DNA from 2 places in the Streptomyces sp. NPDC047017 genome. Region 1 is predicted to be linked to the other one. Evidence: riboswitches for the same ligand, from Rfam matches in the RefSeq annotation. Region 1 holds a riboswitch; the other holds the start of a gene.
The links. A riboswitch is a leader RNA that binds a small molecule or an ion and turns the genes downstream of it on or off. The one in region 1 is predicted to bind fluoride.
Positions count from the first base shown of each region.

Region 2: it holds a riboswitch for fluoride, as region 1 does, so the genes downstream of both, ettA (energy-dependent translational throttle protein EttA) here and ABZ858_RS06665 (CatB-related O-acetyltransferase) in region 1, are expected to answer to the same signal.

Region 1 covers NZ_JBEYVW010000003.1:234,808-245,456, reverse strand. The annotation lists gene ABZ858_RS06715 (alpha/beta fold hydrolase) at 1-218, opposite strand, end outside; gene ABZ858_RS06710 (alpha/beta fold hydrolase) at 181-399, opposite strand; gene ABZ858_RS06705 (pyridoxamine 5'-phosphate oxidase family protein) at 549-1,010, opposite strand; gene ABZ858_RS06700 (aminoglycoside phosphotransferase family protein) at 1,060-2,088, opposite strand; gene ABZ858_RS06695 (aryl-sulfate sulfotransferase) at 2,106-3,236, opposite strand; gene ABZ858_RS06690 (ABC transporter substrate-binding protein) at 3,313-4,335, opposite strand; gene ABZ858_RS06685 (ABC transporter ATP-binding protein) at 4,477-5,193, opposite strand; gene ABZ858_RS06680 (ABC transporter permease) at 5,228-6,142, opposite strand; gene ABZ858_RS06675 (XRE family transcriptional regulator) at 6,302-6,874, shown strand; gene ABZ858_RS06670 (HEAT repeat domain-containing protein) at 6,904-8,175, opposite strand; gene ABZ858_RS06665 (CatB-related O-acetyltransferase) at 8,228-8,866, opposite strand; fluoride riboswitch at 9,363-9,438, opposite strand; gene ABZ858_RS06660 (GAF domain-containing SpoIIE family protein phosphatase) at 9,486-10,649, opposite strand, start outside.
Region 2 covers NZ_JBEYVW010000011.1:200,587-211,235, reverse strand. The annotation lists gene ABZ858_RS20355 (hypothetical protein) at 1-658, shown strand, start outside; gene ABZ858_RS20350 (dynamin family protein) at 744-2,468, opposite strand; gene ABZ858_RS20345 (hypothetical protein) at 2,479-2,880, opposite strand; gene ettA (energy-dependent translational throttle protein EttA) at 2,905-4,572, opposite strand; fluoride riboswitch at 4,613-4,676, opposite strand; gene ABZ858_RS20335 (hypothetical protein) at 4,787-5,197, opposite strand; gene ABZ858_RS20330 (amidohydrolase) at 5,537-6,784, opposite strand; gene ABZ858_RS20325 (MFS transporter) at 6,781-8,217, opposite strand; gene ABZ858_RS20320 (Lrp/AsnC family transcriptional regulator) at 8,354-9,379, shown strand; gene ABZ858_RS20315 (aldo/keto reductase) at 9,616-10,527, shown strand; partial or broken gene ABZ858_RS20310 (RNA polymerase subunit sigma-24) at 10,591-10,649, opposite strand, start outside.

The DNA of each region.
Region 1 (10,649 bases):
GCTGCCAGAAGGTGCGGTAGGCCGCCCGGGACCGGGAAGCCCACGCCCCCGTCCACCAGCAGCAGCGCGGAGAACAGGTCCGGGTGGCGTACCGCGGTCAGCGCCGCCGTGAAGGCGCCCATGGAGTGGCCGGTGAGCACCACGCGCCCCAGGTCCAGCGCGGCCACGACCGCGGCCACGTCATCGGCGTGCGCGGCGATGCCGTACGGGCCGGGCAGTGGTGCGCTGCGGCCCCCGGCCGCGCAGGTCGGGCGCGACGAGTGTGACCCGTCCGGCCAGGTGGTGGGCGACCCGGGCCCACATCAGGCCGTTGGCGGTGATGCCGTGCAGTGCCAGCACCACCGGCGCGCCCGGGTCGGCGGCCGGCCGGCGCGGCACGGTCAGGTCGCCGCCGTCCAACGGTACCCGCAGTTCCTCGTACGCGGGGATGTCCGCGCGTCCTGGCGGGCGGTGGAGTCGTCGTACGGAGCGCGGCTCATGACTGGAGGGCCTCCTCGCGGTGGGTGCCGGCGCGGGACGTACGGGCGGCCCGTGCGGTACGGCGGCCGCTACTCCAGCCACGTACCGTCGCGCATGATGACTCTGCCGGGCAGTTCGGTTCCGCCGCGCCATGCGCGTACGGTCTTCGGGGCCACGCGCAGGTACAGGAAGGGCTTCTCCTCCGTGCGCGGATCCCAGCCGAACTTCCCGGCGAACGCCTCCGCCGCGTCCTCGGGCACCTCCTGGTCCGCGAAGCACTCCGCCTCGCCCTGGAGGAGGACCACGTCGAAGGTGTCCGGCAGGCCGAGACGTACGCGGGGCTCGGTGCGGACGTTCCGTGCGGTCGCGGAACCGGCGGCGGTGCACATCCACACGGCACGCCCGTCCCAGGAGAACCACAACGGGACTTGGTGCGGGCCGTGTTCGGGATGAGCCGTCGACACCCATACGTCCCGCTCGGTACGGAGCCGTTCCAAGGTGTCGCGCCTGCGTTCAGCCATCGGGCGGCGGACGATCTTCGTGTGCTGCATGGGGACCGACCCTAGCCAGGGGGTTCACGGTGCGCATGGGGCGCGAGACCTACGACCTGCGGCCGTACCGTTGGAGGAGCGCTTCGAGGTAGCGCTCCAGGCGGCCGGTCAGCACCTGCGGTGTCAGGTCGGTGCGGCCCAGCTCGCGCCAGGGGGTGGCGACCTTCTCCGCGTCGGGGGCGAAGGCGAGGGCGTCCAGGAGCCTCCAGTACAGGTGGGCGGCCGGGGTTCGGGTCAGGCGGCCGCCGGCGGCGAGGTAGAGGTCGGCGAACGACATCCCCGTCTCGGGGCCGTGCAGCAGGGCGAGCGCGGTGGAGCAGTGGGCGACGTCGAGGTCGGCCGGGCCCCAGGACGTCTCGACCCAGTCGACGACACCGCTGACGCGCAGTGTCTCGCCCTGCCCGGTGAACAGCACGTTGCCGGGGTGGAAGTCCCGGTGCAGGAAGCATCCCTCATAGGGCGGCGGGTCCTGGCGGATGACGTCCACCGCGCGTTCCCACAGCTCCGGGCGGGCGGTGCCGTCCGGGAGCCGCACCCGCTCGGGCGCGGTCCATGCCTGGTAGGAGCGGGGCCGGGTCCGCTCGGTGGTCGGCACCCGGTGGACCCGTACCAGTTGCCGGGCCAGGAGGGCGGCCCGCGCCCCGGCTCCTTCCTCGTCCAGCCGGACGCTGCCGGGCAGCAGCGTCATCAGCAGGGAAGGGTGGTCGCAGTACCGCGCGGTCGCGTCGACGGCCCGGACGGTGGCCGCCGGCACATCGGTGCCGCTCAGCAGCGTGAGGATCTGCGCCTCACGGGTGAGCAGGCCCTCCGCGTGCCGCAGGTAGAACGGCTTGACGAAGGACCGCAGCACGAGCTGACGGCCGCCGCCCGGGCCCGCGATGCGGAGGCGGCGCATCCGCGAGGTCCAGCCCCCGCGGAGGCACTCCGCGGCCTCGATGCGCTCGCCCTCGCCCAGGTGCCCGGCGACCCACGCCCGGGTGGCTTCCCACCCCGGCTCGTCCCCGTCCTCGACTCCAGCCTTGTCTGCGGCCTCGTCTCCGGCCGAAGTACCGTTCTCCCGCTGCGCGTTCCGGACCATCCGGGAAGCCTACCGAGTCAGGGGTTACGGCGGGGAGGCAGCCAGGCGGTGTGCTCCGGGCCGTAGCGGTAGGCGCGGAAGACCGCGTTCTGGGCGCCCCGGGAGGATTCCATGCCGGTGCCGGTGGTGAAGGAGCCGAACTGCGGGACGACGTACTCCCACACCACGTCACCCTCGGGCGTGACCTCGAAGAGGCGGCCGAAGGAGCCCTCGGCGACGAAGGTGTTGCCGTTCGGGAGGCGCTGGGCGCTGGACATGTAGGGGCTGTAGAAGTTCTGGGGCGGGTTGTCCTCGTACGACCAGACGATCTCCCGGGTGGCGCGGTCGACCTCGATCACCCGGGAGTACGGGACCGAGGTGTCGTCGCGGTAGGAGCCGTTGTCGAAGACCAGGATCGTGCCGCTCGCCAGCTCGTGGGGGTAGTGCTGCTGGGCCAGGACGTCGGGGCCGAGGCGCCAGGTGACACGGGACGTCGCCCGGTCGATGATCACGGCTGTCGAGGCGCTGCGGAAGCCGACCATGACGCTGCCGTCGCGCAGTTCGTTGACCGTGTTGGCCATCGGCCAGTGCTCGCGGGCGAAGTGGCGGTCGAGCGGGGTCTCCTCGGGCGTCAGATGCTCGAAGGACGCCCAGCGCCAGACGATCTCCCCGGACCACGTCATCTCGTACACGACGTCTCCCCAGATCCGGCCGTCGGGGGCCTCCGAGCCCGGGATGCCGCCGGGGATGCGGGCGGCGAGGGCGGCGGGCACCGGTTCGACGCCGAGGAGGATCAGGTTGCCGTTGGCGAGCAGGCTCGCGTCATGGTGGTGGTAGGGGTGGCGGGCCTCGCGCAGGACCGACCCGTCGGGGGCGACGAGTTGGAGGATCCCGCCGTGGTAGACGTCCCAGATGGGGAAGAGCGACTCCGTGTCCGTCTGCTTGCCCTGGTAGAACAGCGTGCCGTCGGCCAGGAGGTGCGCGTGCCGGCCCGGCGGGTGCGCGAGCTTCCACTCGTGGGCGGGCTCGCCGTGGCTGTCGATCAGGTAGACCTCGCCGCCTCCGGCGATGGGTGTGTAGAGGGTGTGGCCGCCGTAGCTGCGGGCGGGGTCGTGCGCGCGCAGTCCGGTGCCGCGGCGCCGCAGGGTGTTCTGGTCGACGGTGGTCATGGGTGTCCTTCCGGGATGAGTAAGCGGGAGGCGAGGGCAGGGGCGGTGGGCCGGAGCAGGGGTTCCGGCCGCTGCTTCAGGAGAGGGTCACGGCCTTGGGGGCGGCCGTCCTGAGCGGGGTGGGGTCGATGTGCTGGAGGAAGGTCGTCCGGCTCGGCGTTCCCGGCAGCTTCTGGGTCGACTTCGCCCAGGTGCCTTCCGCGGTGAGCAGCTTCAGCAGGGGCTCGTCGAGGGTGACGGCATAGTCGTACGAGGCGTAGTAGCCGTCGACGAACGCCGGTTGCACGGCTCCCGCGGCCTGGGCGACGACGGCCTTGCGGGCCGCGGCGGGGTCCTCGGCCATGGTGGCGGCCGCGGTGGTGAGGGTGCGCAGGACGGCGGTGGAGGTGCCGGTCGCCGTGCCGGGGGCGGCGATCAGGAGCGTGCGGTAGGTGTAGCCGTCGTAGCGCAGCTCGCGGTACTTGGCGCCGAGCGTGGCCCTGGTGGCGTCGTAGAAGCTCGGGAAGGTGAGGCCCGCGTCGATGTCGCCGCGGGCGAGGGACGGGGTGACCTGGTTCGGGGCGAGGTTGACGAGGGTGACGTCCCCCGGCTTCAGGCCGGCGGAGGTGAGCATGCCGTCGAGGGCGTACTGGACGTTGGTGCCCTCGGGCAGGCCGATCTTCTTGCCCTTGAGGTCGGCGAAGCGGGTGACGGAACCGGAAGTGGTGGTCAGCAGCCGCCAGTCCGTGAAGCCGGACAGGGCAGCGACGATCTTGATCTTCCGGTCGGCGAGCACGGCCGACACGGCGGGCAGGTCGCCCACCACCGCGTACTGGGCCTGGCCGCCGAGCACGGCGTTGAGGGCGTCGCGGCCGGTGCTGAAGGACTGGGTCCTGGGGGTGAGGCCGTTCGCGGCCCACTGGCCCTTCGCGGTGGCGGCGTAGACGGGAGCGCCGCCGAGATAGTCGCTGCCGGCGATGGTGACCCGGGTGGTCCCGCCCGGCCCGGCGGTGGCGTCCGTGTCCTTGCCGCAGGCGGTGAGCAGCGTCGCCAACGCGAGGACGGCGCAGGCGAGTACGGCCGCCGCCGTCCGGGATCTGGACGGTGAGGTTCTGGGCATGGGGGCTCCTCGGAGGGGGGGGTAACAGGGTCTGTCGGGGGGGGCGGCGACGGCGGGTGGGTCCGCCCGAATCGGTCCGACTCAATCTCGGTCCGAATCGGTCCGGCTCGGTCCGACTCGGTCCGGCTCGGTCGTACGGCTTCAGTCGGTGCCGAGTTGGGTGACGATGCGGGAGTGGAGGCCGGACGCCGCCGGGTCGTCGGTCACCTCGTGGTCCGCGATCACGCTGCCGGGGTCCGCCGCCATGACGATCACCCGCTGGGACAGGGCGAGTGCCTCGTCCACGTCGTGGGTGACGAAGACGACGGTGGTACGCGTGCGCTGCCACAGCTCCGTCAGCAGCCGCTGCATCCGTACGCGGGTGATCGCGTCGAGCGCCCCGAACGGCTCGTCCATCAGCAGGATGCGCGGCTCGGCGGCCAGCGCCCTGGCGAGGGCGACCCGTTGGCGCATACCGCCCGAGAGTTGTGCCGGGTACTTACCGGCGGCGTCCGCGAGACCGACTCCGGCCAGCGACTCCAGGGCGCGCGCCCGTCGCTCGGCGCGGCTCAGGCCGAAGCGCTTGAGGGCGAACTCGACGTTGCCGCGCGCGGTGAACCAGGGCAGCAGCGCGTAGTGCTGGAAGACCACGCCCCGGTCCGGGCCGGGGCCGGTCACCGGGACGCCGTCCATCAGGACGCGCCCGGAACTCGGCGTCACGAACCCGGCGATCGTGTTCAGCAGGGTCGACTTGCCGCAGCCGGTCGGTCCGAGCAGAGAGGTGAACGAGCCCTCGGCGAAGTCGAGTTCGGTGGCGGCGAGGGCGAGCGAGTTCCCGTAGCGGACTTCGACGCCCTCCAGCCGGACGAGGTCGCTCATGCGTGCTCCCGGGGCGCGAGGTGGGTGTGGTCGCTCATGAACCGCTGCTCCAATGGACGAGTCGGTGGCCGACCGTGCTGATCAGCGCATCCGCGAGGAGGCCGAGCAGGCCGAGTTCGATCAGGCCGACGAACATGTGGTCGGTGCGCAGGAACTGGCCGTCGACCTGGAGGCGGTAGGCGATGCCGCTCTGCGCGCCGCCCAGTTCCGCGGCCACCAGGGCCAGGAAGGCGAGCCCGGCCCCGTAGCGGAGCGCCGCCACCACCGACGGGGCCGCCGCGGGCAGCAGAACCTCGGTGAGCCTGCGCCAGCGCGGTACGCCGAGGGCGCGGGCCGCGCGCAGGTAGTCGGCGGGCACCCGGGCGACGCCGTCGTGGACGTACAGCCAGACGGCCAGGAACACGGCGTAGGCGATGAGCAGGTGCTTGGCCTGCTCGCCGATCCCGAACCAGGCGGTGACCAGCGGGACGAGCGCGATGGCGGGGATCGGCCGCAGGAACGACATCACCGGATTGACCAGCGCGGCGACGCGGCGCTGGTGGCCGGTGAGGAAGCCGAGGGCGATCCCGGCCGACGCCCCGGCCGCGAAGCCCTGCCCGGCCCGCGCCAGGCTGGCCCGCAGGTCGTCGGTCAACGTGCCGTCCGACCACATCGCGCGCGCCGCCCGCAGCGTCTGCCAGGGGGTGGGGACGAGCCCCGCGCCGAGGACGCCGGCCCGGGCGGCCGCCCACCACAGGACGAGCACGAGGCAGGCGGAGACCAGCGGGGCTCCGGCGGCTTTGGCGACCTTGGCAGCCGTAACGGCCGTAACGGCCTTGGCAGTCCTGGCCGTTCTCGTCGCCCTGCTTGCCCTGGTCGCCTTGCTCGTCCTCGTGAACGCCTTGCCGGGCGCGGGTGAGGCGGTGTCCGGGGGGTCTGCCGGGGAGCCGGGCGGTGATGTGCGGGCCATGGTCGTCCAGTTCCTCTGCCGACAGCGGGATTGACGACGTCAATAATTCGCCTCGCTTATTGCAGCAGCGTGTCGGCGCCATGAAGCTTTTTCCGGAGCCCGTCCCCGGTTCTACGGCCGCTGCCCCGGCGCCTGATCCGCTGCGCTACCGTCGAGCACGTGCGCCGACCCGACCCTTCTCCCGAGGCCCTGGCCGTCGGTTCCGTGATCAGGGGCCACCGACGACGGCTCGGTGTCCCGATGGCCGAACTCGCCGCCCGCTCGGGCCTGTCCCAGCCGTTCCTCAGCCAGTTGGAGCGCGGACTGACGACCCCGAGCCTCGCGTCCATCTACAAGATCGCCGACGCGCTCGCCCTGCCGCCGGGCATCTTCCTGCGCCCCTCCAGCACGTCCGACACGGTCGCGCACGAGGAGGACCCCCAGGTCATCCGGGTCACCGAGGGCACCGGGCAGTTCGCCCACGTACTGATCCCCGGCGGCCAGAGCGACGTCATGGAGGCGTACGAGCAGCACTTCACACCCGGGCAGGGCGAGCGGGGCTGGTTCGAGCACTCGGGGGAGGACTTCATCTACGTGCTGGAGGGCGAGGTCGACCTGGAACTGCGCGGCCAGGACCCGATCCGCCTCCGTACCGGCCAGAGCGCCCATCACCGCGGCGACGTCCCGCACCGCTGCCGCCTCATCGGCACGACGGCCGCGCGCACTCTGCTGGTGGTCGCACTGGGACGCTGAGGCACGGTGCGACGCCGGTCACCACGGCGTCACCTGTCCCGCTGCCGCCCGCCGCGCTCCAGGTAGCGGTCGACCGCCCGTAGCCGGTCGTCCCGGGCGAGATCGTCGTCCACGGGACCGATGTGGCGTTCCGCCTCCACGCAGCGCCGATCATCCCGCAGGGCCAGGGCCGACACGGCCTGGATGCGGGTCATCTGCCGTTCGTCACGCGCGAGGTCCAGCAGCGCTTCGGAGATCTCCGGCCCGCCTACGAGATGCTGCGTGAGCCAGTGACAGACGCCGGCGCGTACCTCCGGGTCGGGATCGCGGGCCAGCGCGAGCATCGCCGCCAGGCTCTCGGGCCGGTCCCAACCCGCCGATTGAGCTTGATGCTGCGCATGCGAATGCGACCGCACCTGATGCCGCGGCTGCGTGAGCAGGTCCGGTATCTGGACCCGTACGCGTGGTTCCGGATGGGTCAGATACGACAGGCCCACCTCCTCGTTCTCCGGGGTCATGTCGTATCCCAGCGCGTCGAGCACCACGGCGAGGACTTCCGGGTCCGGTTCCCGCCGGGCCCAGGGCAGAAGTTCCCTGCCCCGCCCGTCGAAAGGGTCGCCCCCTATGACGTCCCCGATGAGCAGGGACAACAGTACGTCTGCGGCGAAGAGGCGGTGCAGCCGGTCGTCGTGGGTGCTCAGGTCCAGGGCGGCCGCCCAGGTCTCCTCGTCGAGCCGCTGCCCGAGGACGAGCACGGCCTCGCACCATACGGCGTGGCACCGGTCCGGGTACGGCAGAGCGCGTGCGAGCAGCGCACCGAAGGAGGTGCGGATACGGAGGTGTGCCTCCAGGGCGGTGAGGATCGCCGCGTGCCCGTCGCGTGCCGTCAGTCCGCCGAGGGTGATCTGCTCGCAGTGGCAGGGCTCGGAACCCTCCTCGACGCGGACCCGCTCGGCCTGTTCCGCCGAACCGGTCCTGCGCCGCAGTTCGGTCTCCGTGCCCGCCGTCGCCCACGTCCGTGCGCGGTCCAGCAGTTCTCCGCGCACCGGTGACGTCAGGCGCACCGGCTCGGGCAGGAGGCAGGTGGTCATCGCCACGGAGCCGCTGTCCACCGCCCGCAGCAGCGCGGTGCCGCCGTCGGGCAGTCGGCGCAGTACGTCGGCACCGGCGTGCACCAGGGCCTCGGCGGCCTCCTGGTGGTAGGCGGCGACGGCGATGCACAGCACGGGCTCGCCGGTGGCCGTGTCGCAGGTGTCCGGGTCGGCCCCTTCGTCCAGCAACTGGCGTATCTGCCGGGCGTCTCCGCGTCGTGCGGCGGCCACGAGCGGCGGAGTGCCCCCGGCAGTCACGCGCGTGCCCCTCCCGTCCGTGGGATCACGGGGCCGCGGCTTCCAGTTCGGTGATGCTGCCCGACATGATCGTGCGCACGTGCGCGGTGATGTGTTCCGTGGGCCAGTCCCACCAGGCCACCGCGAGCAGCCGGGCGATGTCCTGGTCGTCGTGGCGGGTGCGGATGAGACGGGCCGGGTTGCCGCCGACGATGCCGTAGTCGGGGACGTCGCCGGTGACCACGGCGCCGGTGGCGATGATCGCGCCGTGGCCGATCCGTACGCCGGGCATCACCGTCGCTCCATGGCCGAACCAGACGTCGTTGCCGACGACGGTGTCCCCTCGGTTCGGCAGGCCGGTGAGCAGGTCGAAGTGGTCCGCCCACGAGCCGCCCATGGTGGGGAAGGGGAAGGTCGAGGGACCGTCCATGCGGTGGTTGGCGCCGTTCATGATGAACCGCACTCCGGTGCCCAGCGCGCAGAACTTGCCGATGACCAGCTTCTCCGGGCCGTAGTGGTAGAGCACGTTGCGTGTCTCGAAGGCGGTCGGGTCGTCCGGGTCGTCGTAGTACGAGAAGTCCCCCACCTCGATCAGCGGGGACTTCACCAAGGGCCGCAGCAGCACCACCCGGGGCTGCTCGGGCATCGGGTGGAGCACCGTCGGGTCAGCGGGCACAAGCGGCATGGCGAACGATTCCTCGGCAGTCGGCGTCGTCGGTGTCAGTGTCGGCGACCTCCATGATCGCGATGCTGGGGCGTTCGGGCCACCGGATTGTTCCTGCCGGTCCGGGGTGACGGGCGCGGCCGTGGGTGGCGCGGCCGGCACTGCCGTCCTGGTCGGTCGGACTCGGCCGCCAGATCACCCAGTTGTGCCATGCCCGCCGCACGCGACCGGCATCCGGCATCCGGCATCCGGCCCATGACGTACCGGTCGGGGATGCGCCGCCCGCATGGAACATCGAACATGGAACGGCGCACCCCCGGCCTTTCCCTTCCGTGCGACCGAGGCGCGCGGGTGGTCGCCTCGGAGGGACCCGCGCCGGAAGGGCGACGGGGAGGCCGGGCGCGCTGCGCGTCCACGGCCGTGGCGGTCGTGCCGCCCGGGGGGCTCGCGTGGGGAACGGCGACGGTGATCACTGCTGCCACCACCCTGCGTACCTCCCGAGGACATGCGTTCCTGACGTTGGTCAGGAACCATCAGCCCGGGGTGGGGCGGTTCGGACCGGAGTCCAGGCGGGATCCATCGCCAGGGTCGAGTGAACAGGCATGCGGGGGCGCCGGTCAAGGCCGTCCGGGTGACGCGGTCAGGGCACGCGCAGCGCGAGGACCGCGATGTCGTCGTGCTGGCCGTCGCTCAGCCGGGCGAGGAGTTCGTCACGGAAGACGGCCAGCGGCTCGCGGGCCAGCGCGGCGGCGTGCTGGCGCAGCCGGGTCAGGCCCCGGCCGATGTCCTCGCCGGGGCGTTCGACAAGGCCGTCGGTGTACAGCAGGAGGGTGGAGCCGGGCGGCAGCTCCGCGGTCGCGGTCTCGCGCCGGAGGCCGGGGTCGACTCCCAGGATGGGGGCGTGCCCTTCCTCCAGCAGGAAGGTGCGGCCGTCGGGCTGGGCGAGCAGGGGCGGCGGGTGGCCCGCGTTGGTCCAGTGCAGCCGCCACGGTCCGGTGGGGCGCGTCTCCAGGCGGGCGATGACGGCCGTGACGAGTTCGATGCCGGTCAGGCCCTGCATCACGCCGTCCAGACGGCGCATCACACCCGCCGGGTCGTCACCGCTGTCGTAGGCCAGCGCCCTGAGCATGTTGCGCAGCTGTCCCATGCGGACGGCGGCCGCCAGGTCGTGGCCGACGACGTCACCGATGGCGAGCACCGCCGAGCCGTCGGGCAGCGGGAAGGCGTCGTACCAGTCACCGCCCACCTCGGCCCGCTCGCGGGCGGCCACGTACCGGGAGGCGAGCTGGAGGTGCGGCAGGCCGGACAGGTCCGGCAGGAGGGAGAGCTGCAACTGCTCGGCGGTGTACTGCTGGAGCGCGTACAGGCGTGCGTTGTCGAGGGCGAGGCCCGCCCGGTGGCCGAGGTCGGCGGCGAGCGCCTGCTCCTGCTCGTCGAAGGGGGCGGCCGGGGCGCGGCGCACGAACGTCAGCGCGCCGAGGACCTGCCGTCGTACGCGCATGGGCACGATCAGCGCGGTCTCGCCGCCCAGCGTGCGGTACAGGGCCCACTGGGCGGCTCTGAGCGGGTCGTCCGGATCGGACGTGCCGAAGTCGCTCACCACCACGGGTCCCGCGCCGCGCAGCACCTTCGCCAGCGCGGCGGCCGAGTCGTCCGGCCCGGGCAGGAAGCCGCCGTGGAAGACGCGCAGCGCCCGGTCCGGGTCCCGGTCGGTGACGGTGAGGCGGCGCAGCCGTTCGCCCTCGGTCACGTCGACCACGCAGGCGTCGGCCAGCAGGGGCACCACCAGCCGGGCCAGCCGGCG
Region 2 (10,649 bases), on a different contig from region 1:
CGTGGGCCTCGCGCTGCGCGGCGATCGCCCCGTCGTCGGCAGTGACGTCGACGCCGACGGTGCCACCCTGCTGGTGGTCACCGGTGCCAACGAGGGCGGCAAGTCCACCTTCCTGCGCGGTCTCGGGCTGGCCCATCTCATGGCGCAGAGCGGCATGTTCGTCACCGCCGGTTCCTTCGCGGCCGACCCGCGTGACCAGGTGTTCACCCACTTCCGGCGGGAGGAGGACGCCGACATGGTCAGCGGCAAGCTGGACGAGGAACTGGCACGGATGAACAGGATCGCCGACCGGCTCACCGCACGCAGCATCGTCCTGTTCAACGAGTCGTTCGCCGCCACCGATGAGCGGGAGGGCGCGGAGATCAACCGGCAGGTCTTGCGGGCCCTGACCGAGGCCGGCGTGAAAGCCGTGTGTGTCACCCACCTGTACGAGCTGGCCCGCAGCCTGTACGCGTCGCCCGCGCACCACTCGGGCACCGTGTTCCTGCGGGCCGAGCGCACCCCCGACGGCCGACGCACACACCGCCTGGTCACAGGCGCCCCCCAACCGACCAGCCACGGCGCCGACCTGTACGAGCAGGTCTTCCACACCCGGCCCACGCCTTCGGACGACGGGAGTGAGGAGAGGGAACCGGGTTCCCGCGCGCTGCGGCGTTGAGGACGGGGAGCCGGCCTGCGCGGCGGACGGCCGCCGTCGCTTGAGGGGCCAGATCCAGCAGGATCACGCTCGCGCCAGGCGCCTTTCAGGATGTTCCAGGATGCCCGGTTGTCGGTGCTGCCTGGCCCGGGGACCCGAGTTCGGTGATGACCTGACGCAGCATCCGCTCACGCTCGGCCAGTACGCCGGCCTCGTCGGCTGCCGCTCCCCGGCGCTGGGACTGGTCGAGCGCCGAGGTGAGGCGGTGCGCGACCGCGTCGTACCGGGCGGCCACGGCCCGCACCAGCCGCCGCGTACTGTCCGCGAGCCGTTCTTGCAGGTCCGCCCGTACCCGGCCGACCTGCATGGGGACGAGGGAAGCCGCCTCGTCGGCCACGTGCGCGCGGGCGCGCTCCCGGCCCGCGCTCCCGGGCAGGCTCCGGCGGACCCACCCGGCGAGAAGCTCGGTCTGACCGATGTCCTCGGAGAAGTGGTAGCGGAATCGGGGGTTCGGCGTGAGCGGGCCGCCGTCCTGGGGGAGGGCGAGGCCGACCCCGAGCAGGTCGGCCACGCTGTCGCGGAAGGTGTCCAGGTCGTGCGCGAGGCGTTCGCGGACGCGCTGGTCGAGCGCGGCAAGACGTTCGGTCACCACCTCCTCCTGCGAACGGCGCCAGACGTCCACGGCAGGACGGGTCAGCCCCACCAGCCGGCGTCGGCCCTCGGCCTCGCGCTCCCGGCGCGGCCACCGGGCCGACTCCTGCTCCCATGCGGTGGTCCAGGCCGCGGTGACCTGCGCGGTCAGGGCCCGGGCGGCGTGCCCGGCGGCGGCGTCGACCTCAGCCAGGATGTGGCGGGCCTGGGCGCGGACGAGGTCGGCGGCTTCCTCCCGGCGCTGGTCGAGCGTGGCCAGCCGGGCCCGCAGCGCCCGCACCCGCTCGTCTCTGCGGGAGGCGTCGAGACCGGCGACGGCGCGGGCCAGCAGCACCTCGTCCAGCAGTCCTGCCGCCAGCTGCCGGGTGCGATGGGTGAGGGAACGCAGCAGGTCGGTGTCCCGGTGTTCGGTGAGGTATCCGGTCAGCGCGGCGGCCAGCTCGTCCACGCCGCGCCGTACGCCCTCGCGTGCCGCGCACACGAGCACCGGCACGGTACGGCCCAGCGCCTCGCCCACCACGTGCCGGGTGAACGCCACCGCCTCCCGCAGGTCCTCCGCACCGAGCTGATCGGCTTTGTTCAGCACGACGAAGGTCCGCACGGACGCCTCGCCGACCCTGCGCAGCAGCTCCTGCTCGGCGGCCGAGACAGGCGGGTCGGCCGTCACGACGAACACGGCGGCGTCCATGGTCCGCAGCGTGGCCATGGCCTCGTCGGTGTTCTGGACGTGCACGGACCCCGTGCCGGGAGTGTCGACCAGTTCCACCCCGGGCGCCGGCAGCGTGCCCTCCACGGTGACGACGACCTCGGTGACGCCACGCCTGTTGCCGGGATTGGCCGCCTGGGTGACGAACTCGGCCAGCGCGGCCGTCGGGTGCCGCTCCACCCGGCCGTCGGTGAAACGCACGGTCACCGCTTCCGGCGTGCCCTGCCGCACCGTGGTGGCCAGCGCGGTCACCGGAATCACGCCCGTGGGCAGGAGGTCCCGCCCGAGAAGGGCGTTGAGCAGGGTGCTCTTGCCCCGTTTGGCCTCACCGGCCACCAGCACCCGGAAGCGGTCCCGGCACAGCTGGTCGGCCAGCGCGCCCAGTGCCCGCCGGTCGTCGTCATCGCCCGGACAGGTGGCCGTGAGGGCGGACAGCCGGCGGTGGATCCCGGCGAGTTCGGGGCTTGTGGGCACAGTCGTCTCCCTACTTGTCGTGACCGGGTGTGCGACGCGACTCCCGGGGAACCGGGTCCTGGGCCGGACAGTCGGTCACGCGCAGGCGGCGTGTCCCGTCCCGGCGGGCCAGAGCGCGGGCAGCCGCGTGCGGGGTGCGGTAGGCACCGATCTCGCGGGCCGTGCCGGCGGGAACAGCGACCCAGCGGGCGGTACGGCCGTCGTCGTGGCGCCGGGTCCGGCCGAGCAGCCTGCCGTCGCAGGCCACCACCTGGATGACCCGGTGCCCGGGGAACAGCGGGGTGCACGCCAGGCCGGCCGTGCCGGCCAGCCGTGCGACGGCCTGCTCCTCGCAGATGCGCCATTTCGCGTTGACGACGGTGAGCTGGGCCGTGCGCACCGCAGCGACCGCCTCGTGATCGAGGTCTGTCATGGCAGGCTCCCGTCGGTGGCGGGCTCAGCCGCGCACCAGCCGGCGGTGGGTGACCCGGTGCGGGCGGGTCGCCTCCGGGCCGAGCCGCCGCAGCTTGTTGGCCTCGTAGTCGGCGAAGTTGCCTTCGAACCAGAACCAGTTGGCGCCGCCCTCCCAGGCGAGCACATGCGTGGCGATGCGGTCCAGGAACCACCTGTCGTGGGCGGTGATGACCGCGCAACCCGGGAAGTCGAGCAGCGCGTTCTCCAGCGACGCCAGCGTCTCGACGTCCAGGTCGTTGGTGGGCTCGTCCAGCAGCAGCAGATTGCCGCCCTGCTTCAGGGTCAGGGCGAGGTTGAGCCGGTTGCGCTCCCCTCCTGACATCACCCCCACGGGCTTCTGCTGATCGGGGCCCTTGAAGCCGAAGGTGGCCACGTAGGCGCGCGAGGGCATGTCGATGTCCCCGACCCGGATGTGGTCCAGGCCGCCGGAAACGGCCTCCCACACCGTACGGTCCGGCTCCAGGCCGGTGCGGTTCTGGTCGACGTAGGAGATCTTCACTGTGCCGCCGAGCCGCAACACACCGTCGTCCGGCTGCTCCTCGCCGACGATCATCTTGAACAGGGTGGACTTGCCCACCCCGTTGGGGCCGACGACACCGACCAGGCCGCCGCGCGGCAGGGAGAAGGACAGATCCTCCATCAGCAGCCGCTCGCCGAAGCCCTTGGTGACACGGTCCGCTTCGAGGACCAGGCCGCCCAGCCGCGGTCCCGGCGGGATCTGGATCTCCTCGAAGTCCAGCTTCCGGGCCCGGGCCGCCTCGGCCGCCAGCTCCTCGTACCGCTGCACCCGGGCCTTGGACTTGGCCTGCCGGCCCTTGGCACCTGAGCGCACCCAGGCCAGCTCGTCGGCCAGCCGCTTCTGCCGTTTGGCGTCCTTGCGGCCCTCCACCCGCAAGCGCGCCGCCTTCGTCTCCAGGTAGGTCGAGTAGTTCCCTTCGTACGGGTAGGCGTGGCCGCGGTCGATCTCCAGGATCCACTGGGCGACGTTGTCCAGGAAATAGCGGTCGTGGGTGACGGCCACGACCGTGCCCGGGTAGTCCGCCAGGTGCTGTTCCAGCCAGGCCACCGACTCGGCGTCCAGGTGGTTGGTGGGCTCGTCCAGCAGGAGCAGGTCCGGCTGGGACAGCAGCAGCCGGCACAGCGCGACGCGGCGGCGCTCGCCGCCCGACAGGTCGCGCACGGGAGCGTCCGGTGGCGGGCAGCGCAGCGCGTCCATGGCCTGGTCGAGCCGGGAGTCGAGATCCCAGGCACCGGCGTGGTCGAGAGATTCCTGGAGGGAGCCGAGTTCGTCGAGAAGCCGCTGCGTCTCCTCGCCGCCGGCCGCACCGAGACGGGCGGTGACCTCCTCGTACCGGTGCAGCGCGCCGCGGACCTCCGCCACGCCCTCCTCGACGTTGCCCTGGACGGTCGTCGTGTCGTCGAGCGACGGTTCCTGTTCCAGGATGCCGACGCTGATGCCGGGAGCCGGGAACGCGTCCCCGTTCGTGGGCCGCTCCAGCCCCGCCATGATCCGCAGCACGGTGGACTTGCCCATGCCGTTGGGACCCACCACCCCGATCTTGGCGCCCGGCAGGAAGGACAGGGTGACGTCGTCGAGGACGACCTTGTCACCATGGGCCATGCGGGCCTTGCGCATCGTGTACACGTACATCCGTGGCGCCTCCGTGGCCGGGCCGCCAGGGCGGCGGCCGGTGCTCGCAGAGGCCATCAGCACAGGACGTGCGGTCAAGGGCGAGCCTCATCGCCCGTCTCACCGTCCATGGTGCGCCCGACCGGATGCTCATGCCAACCCGGTCCCGGCGCGGCGTCCCGGGCCGGTCCCGGCGCGGCGTCCCGGGCCGGCCCCGGACCGTCGGCCCGTGGCGTCAGAGGGGCGGGCAGCCGAACCAGATGACCGCGTCGGCGTCGGCGCCGGTGTGGGCGCCGGTGTCGGCGTCGGCGTCCTCGTCGGAGGTGTGGCCGAGGCACCTGATGGTCATGCGGTGCAGGGTCTTGGTCCGGTCGGCTGGTCCGTCCAGGGAGTCGCCCTTGTGGTGGGTCTGCACGAGGGTGTCGATCTCGACGGTGTACCAGCGTCTCCCGTGGGACGGGATGCCGCACCGATGGGCGGTGATGGTGCGGCTGGGCCCGTCGTCCCACATGTCCTGCTGGGCGCGGTCGCAATGCGCCCGTTCGACGGCAGCGGCTGCGGGGGAGGCGGCGGTGCCGAGCAGGGCCGGCGCGGCTATGGCGATCGCCGCGGCGACGCGGAAGAGGTGCTTCACGGTCAGGTCCATCGGTGGGTCCTCCTGGTGCGGTCGTGACCGGCCGGAGTCGCCGGGTCATCTCTGCGTGATGGTCACACCTTCTCGGGGGGTCCGGCTCGGCAGCCGGTGTTTTGTTCCCCCGACCCGGTGATCTCGGTGCTGCCAATGCAGCAGGCCGCGGCCACGTCGCTGCCCATGCGGCAGGCAGCGGCCACGTCTCGGGCGACCCGGGGGAGGCCCGTACGTTCTGCGGGCCGCCGCCGTCTACGACTCCGACCCGGTCACCGCCCTCGGGGCCTCGGCCGCCGTCCACGCCTCCCACCCGGCCGCCGTCCTCGGGACCTCGGCGGCCGGGGGCAGGGCCGGCCCCTACGGGGTGTCGAGTCCCGCAGGGCTGCGCGGCTCCGGCCGGGCGGTGGCGGGGGTGGCCCGGCGCCCGGCCACCCGCCGGAGGAACTCCGCCCGCTGTCGGGGATCGGTGGCCAGCTCCACCGAGACATGGGCGAGGGCGGTCGCGCCGTCCAGGACGGCCCGGTCGGCGCCGGGACCGTTCCCGTACCGGGTGAAGTCCGCGGTGTGCTGGAGGGCGCCGCCGGTGTCGTAGCCGATGCACGGGTGCAGTGACGGTACGGCGTGGGAGACGTTGCCCATGTCGGTGGAGGCCGTCAACTCGCCGTGCCGGGGAACCGGTTCGCGGCCCAGGGCGCGGGCGGCCCGGAGGTAGGCGGAGGTCAGGAACGGGTCCTGGCGCAGCTCGGCGAAGTCATAGCCGTGCGGGACGAGTTCGAGGGCCGCTCCGGTGGCCAGGGCGCCCGCCTCCAGGCAGGCCCGGACCCGGCTGCGGGCGGCGACGAGGTCGTCCAGGGTGCGGGCGCGCACCTCGTAGCGGGCCCGCGCCAGCTCGGGGATGACGTTGACCGCGTGCCCCGCCTCGCGGACCACGTCGTGGACCAGGGTGCCGGGCGGCAACTGCTGGCGCAGCATGGCGACGGCCGTGTGCGCCAAGGCCACGGCGTCGAGCGCGTTCACTCCCTCCCAGGGGGCGAGCGCGGCATGGGCCGGGGTGCCGCGGTAGGTGACGTCCCAGGCGCCGACGGCGAGCGAGGAGGCGCCGACCGAGTCCTCCGGGGCCGCGTGCACCATCATCGCCGCGGCGGCGTCGTCGAACACGCCCGCTTCCAGGAGCGGCACCTTGCCCCCGATGTCCTCCTCGGCCGGGGTGCCCACCAGTTTCACGGTGATCCCGACGGTGTCCGCGACGGCCGCCAGGGCCAGGGCCGCGCCCACGGCCACCGCGCCGTTGACGTTGTGCCCGCAGGCATGCCCGATGCCCGGCAGCGCGTCGTACTCGGCGCACAGCGCGATCACCAGTTCGCCCGTGCCGTAGGTGGCGACGAGAGCGGTCGGCAGCCCGGCCGCGCCCCGGGTCACCTGGAAGCCCGCGTTCCCCAGGAGGGAGGCGATCTTCGCGGCCGACCGGTGCTCGCGCAGCGCGGTCTCCGGTTCCGCGTGCAGGCTGTGGCTCAGGCCGATCAGGTCCCCCCGCCAGGATTCGACGGCGGCCGTGACGGCCGTGAGGGCGTCCTTTTGCGAGGTGTCCGTGCGTTCGCGCGTCATGCCGCCTCCTCGGCGGGGGCGAGTCCGGGGGCCGGCGTGGCCGGGCGCCGTCCGTCACCGCGCTCGCGCGGTCCGTCGCGGAACGGCAGGCCGAGCAGTGCCCCGCCCAGCGCCACCGCCGCACAGACCCCCCACGCCCACAGGTAACCCGGCCCGGCCACACCGCCGCCGGGTCCGGGATGACCGGCGAACAGCGCGCTGATCAGCGCGGCACCGATCGCCGCCCCGAGGGAGAGCGCCAGCTCGTTGATGCCGACGGACAGGGCCGTCTCCGTCTCCTCGACCACCTCCACCGACATGGTCCGGGTGACCGCTTCGAACATCCCGGTCGCCGCACCCACCAGCAGGGCGCCGACGAGGTACTGCGGCAGCGTGTCGTGGAACAGCGTCAGCGACAGGAAGCCCAGCGCACCGAGACAGCCGGTGACGACCATCATGGCCCGGTCGCCGACGCGACGGGCCAGCCTCGGCGACGCCGTGGACCCGCAGAAGCCCGCGGTCACCATCGCCAGCGACACCAGCGCGATGGCCTGTGTCCCCAGGCCCATCCCGTAGCCGTCACCGTCCGGCCGCGCGCCGAGGAAGACGGCGTTGGCGCCGAGGAAGCCGATGGCGCCGAACGCGGCACAGAAGGTGTGCGCGCTGACGAGCCTGAGCCGCGGATTGCGCAGCAGGGAGAGGTTCACCAGCGGGTGGTCCGACCGGTGTTCCACCCTCACCCACAGGGCGAGGAGGACCGTCGCGGCCACCGCGCCGAGCGCGGAGGGCACCGACAGCCATCCCCAGGAGCCGCCCTCGGTGAGCAGCAGGATCAGCGCGCCCAGCCCGAGGGTCAGCAGGACGGCGGCCGGCGCGTTGAAGCGGCCCGCGCGCGGCGCGGTTCCGGCGGGCAGGGCGAACGCCGCCGCGAGCGCCAGCACACCGAAGGGGACCGCGGTCCACAGGCCCGCGAGGGCGTGCTCCTCGCTCAGCGAGCCGGCGACGAGGCCGCCGGTGCCGATGGACAGCAGCAGTACGCCGACGAGCACCGACATTCCCGTGCGGCCGTGTTCCGGGGCACGGGACCGCAGGATTCCGGCGAGCAGCGGGAAGAAGCCCACGACAGCGCCCTGGAGCACCATGCCCACCGCGAGCGTGGCGGTCGTCGGACGCACGGCGATCAGCAGCGAACCGGCCGCCACCATGGCGACCGCGATCCGCAGCAGCCGCCGGTGCCCCCAGATGTCACCCCACCGGGACAGCAGCGGGGTCAGCACCGCGAACGCGAGCTGCGACAGCAGGTACAGGTTGCTCTGCCCCACCCCGCCGATCCCGACGCGGTCACCCACCGCCGGCAGCAGCGGCGTCAGATATCCCTGGACCACTCCGCTGCAGACCACGATCAACGTCATGACCGCGAGCAGCCCTCGGCCACGGTCGATGGCACGCGTCATCGTCTCACCCTCTTCCCTCGCCCGGTGCCCCTGCCCGCTGCCCTTGCTCTTGGCCGGGGCACGAAGTGGTGACTACAGTGCGAGCGCCGACGGAACCGGTCGCCGACTTCGGGAGAATCGTGCGGGAGAGCCGAGCATGATGAAGGAATCGGGCAGCACCACCGAACTGGACCTCGCCCTCGTGCACGCCCTGCAGATCCAGCCGCGTGCCGCGTGGACCGACCTGGCGCCGTCGCTGGGAGTGACGGCGGTGACCCTGGCCCGCCGCTGGGAGCGACTGACCGGGGAAGGGCTGGCATGGCTGTCCGCCGTACCCGGCCCGGCCTTCTCCCGGACCCGGTGCAGCGCGTTCGTCCTCGTCAAGTGCCGGCCCGCGGCACGGGAGGCCCTGGCCGCACGGATCGCCGGGCTGGACGAGGCGGCCACCGTCGAACTGACCGCTCCGGGCGGCGCCGACCTGCTGCTGGACGTACTGGCGCGAGATATGGCCGGGGTGCACCGGTTCATCGACGAACACCTGGCCCGGCTGCCCGGCGTGACGGCGGTGGAATGCCTGTTCGCGACCTCGCTGTACACGGAGGGCAGCCGGTGGCGGCTCGGTTCCCTGGACTCCGCCCAGCTCTCCGCCCTGGCCCGTCCCGACCGGACGGACCAGGGCGGCGAGCGGTCCAGGGCCGCGCTCGGGGACATCGACCGGGAACTGCTGGAGGCCCTGGCCCACGACGGTCGCCTCGGACTGGCCGCGCTGGCCGAGCGCCTGGGCACCAGCGCCGCGACCGTCCGGCGCCGGCTCGGCGGACTCACCCGCTCGGGAACGGTCGCGTTCCGCTGCGACATGGCCCGGCACCTGACGGGACTCCCGGTGAGCGTGACCTTCCGCGGCCGCGCACCGGTCAGGGACGCCAACGGCCTGCACCGTACCCTGGCGACCCTGCCCGGCTGCCGGCTGGTCGCCGCCGTCACCGGCGGCGCCAACCTCCTCGCCACCTACTGGCTGCCGAGCATCGGAGCCGTACAGCACCACGAGACGGCGATGCACGCCCGGCTGCCGTCCCTGGAGATCACCGACCGGGTCATCGGCGTCCGCACCGTCAAACGCATGGGCCACCTGCTGGACGCCGACGGACGCCGTGTCGCGACGCGGCCGATCCAGTGCTGGTAGAAGCTGCTATAGTGCCGACACACGTAAGCCTTCTCGGCGCGGACCACGATCCGCCGAGGAGGCTTTTTTCATGCCCGGGCGAGCGCGACCCGAGCACCGGTGCGGATGCGACCGTGCCGCAGCACCGCAGCCACCTGGCGGGCAGTCAGGAAGGTGGCCGGCAAGCCAGCGCGTGCGTCCCGTGACGAACCGTCGCATGTCCGCCCCGCCCCCCCCCGTAGTGAGGAGCCTCTTTCATGAGTCAGCGAACGAACACCGCCGCAGCCGCCGGTACATGGCGACTCGGTGATCTGACCGTCAACCGCCTCGGGTTCGGCGCGATGCGCCTGACCGGTACCGCGCCCTTCGACAGAGGTGTCCCGCGCGACCGGGAGCAGTCGATCGCCCTGCTCCGGCGAGCGGTCGAGCTGGGTGCGAACCACATCGACACGGCCGCCTACTACTTCTCGACGACACGTTCCGCGAACGAGCTGATCAACCGGGCACTGGCGCCGTACCCGGAGGACCTCGTCATCGCGACCAAGGTCTGGCCGGGCCGCGACGCCTCGGGCGCGTGGTGGTGGGCCACACCGGAGCAGCTGCGTGGCCAGGTGGAGGAGAACCTGCGGCAACTCGGCCGGGATCACCTGGACGTGGTGAACCTGCGGGTGCCGCCGAGTCGGCGGACACGAGCGATCAGCGACCACTTCGCAGCGCTGGCGGAACTGCGCGATGCCGGACTGATCCGGCACCTGGGCGTCTCCCATGTCACCGCCGCCCAATTGACCGAGGCCCGCGCCATCGCCCCCGTCGCCTGCGTGCAGAACCCGTACGGAGTCGGCGCGTCGAGCGACGACCAGGCCCTGCTGCACCACTGCGGCGAACTCGGCATCGCCTTCGTCCCGTTCTTCGCGATCGCCGGACCCGGGCGGGAGGCGGGTCCGGTGGCCGAGGACGGGGAGGAGGTGCGCGCCGTCGCCCGGGCGCGCCGGGTCTCCCCGGCCCAGGTCCGGCTGGCCTGGACCCTGCACCAGGGCCCCCATGTGCTGGCCATCCCCGGGACCGGCGACCCGGACCACCTCGCGCAGAACATGGCGGTCGGCGCACTGCGGCTCTCGGCGGAGGAACTGGAACTCATCGGCCTGGCTGCGACCGGCGGCGCGGCATAGCCCCGAAGGCCGGTCGTACGGGACCCGCTTGCCGCGTTCCGATGCCGTGAACCGTACTCGGAGGGAGAGCAGCTCCATCAGGGCGTTGACGTCACCGCCGGCCGCGGCGGTGCGGAACCGCT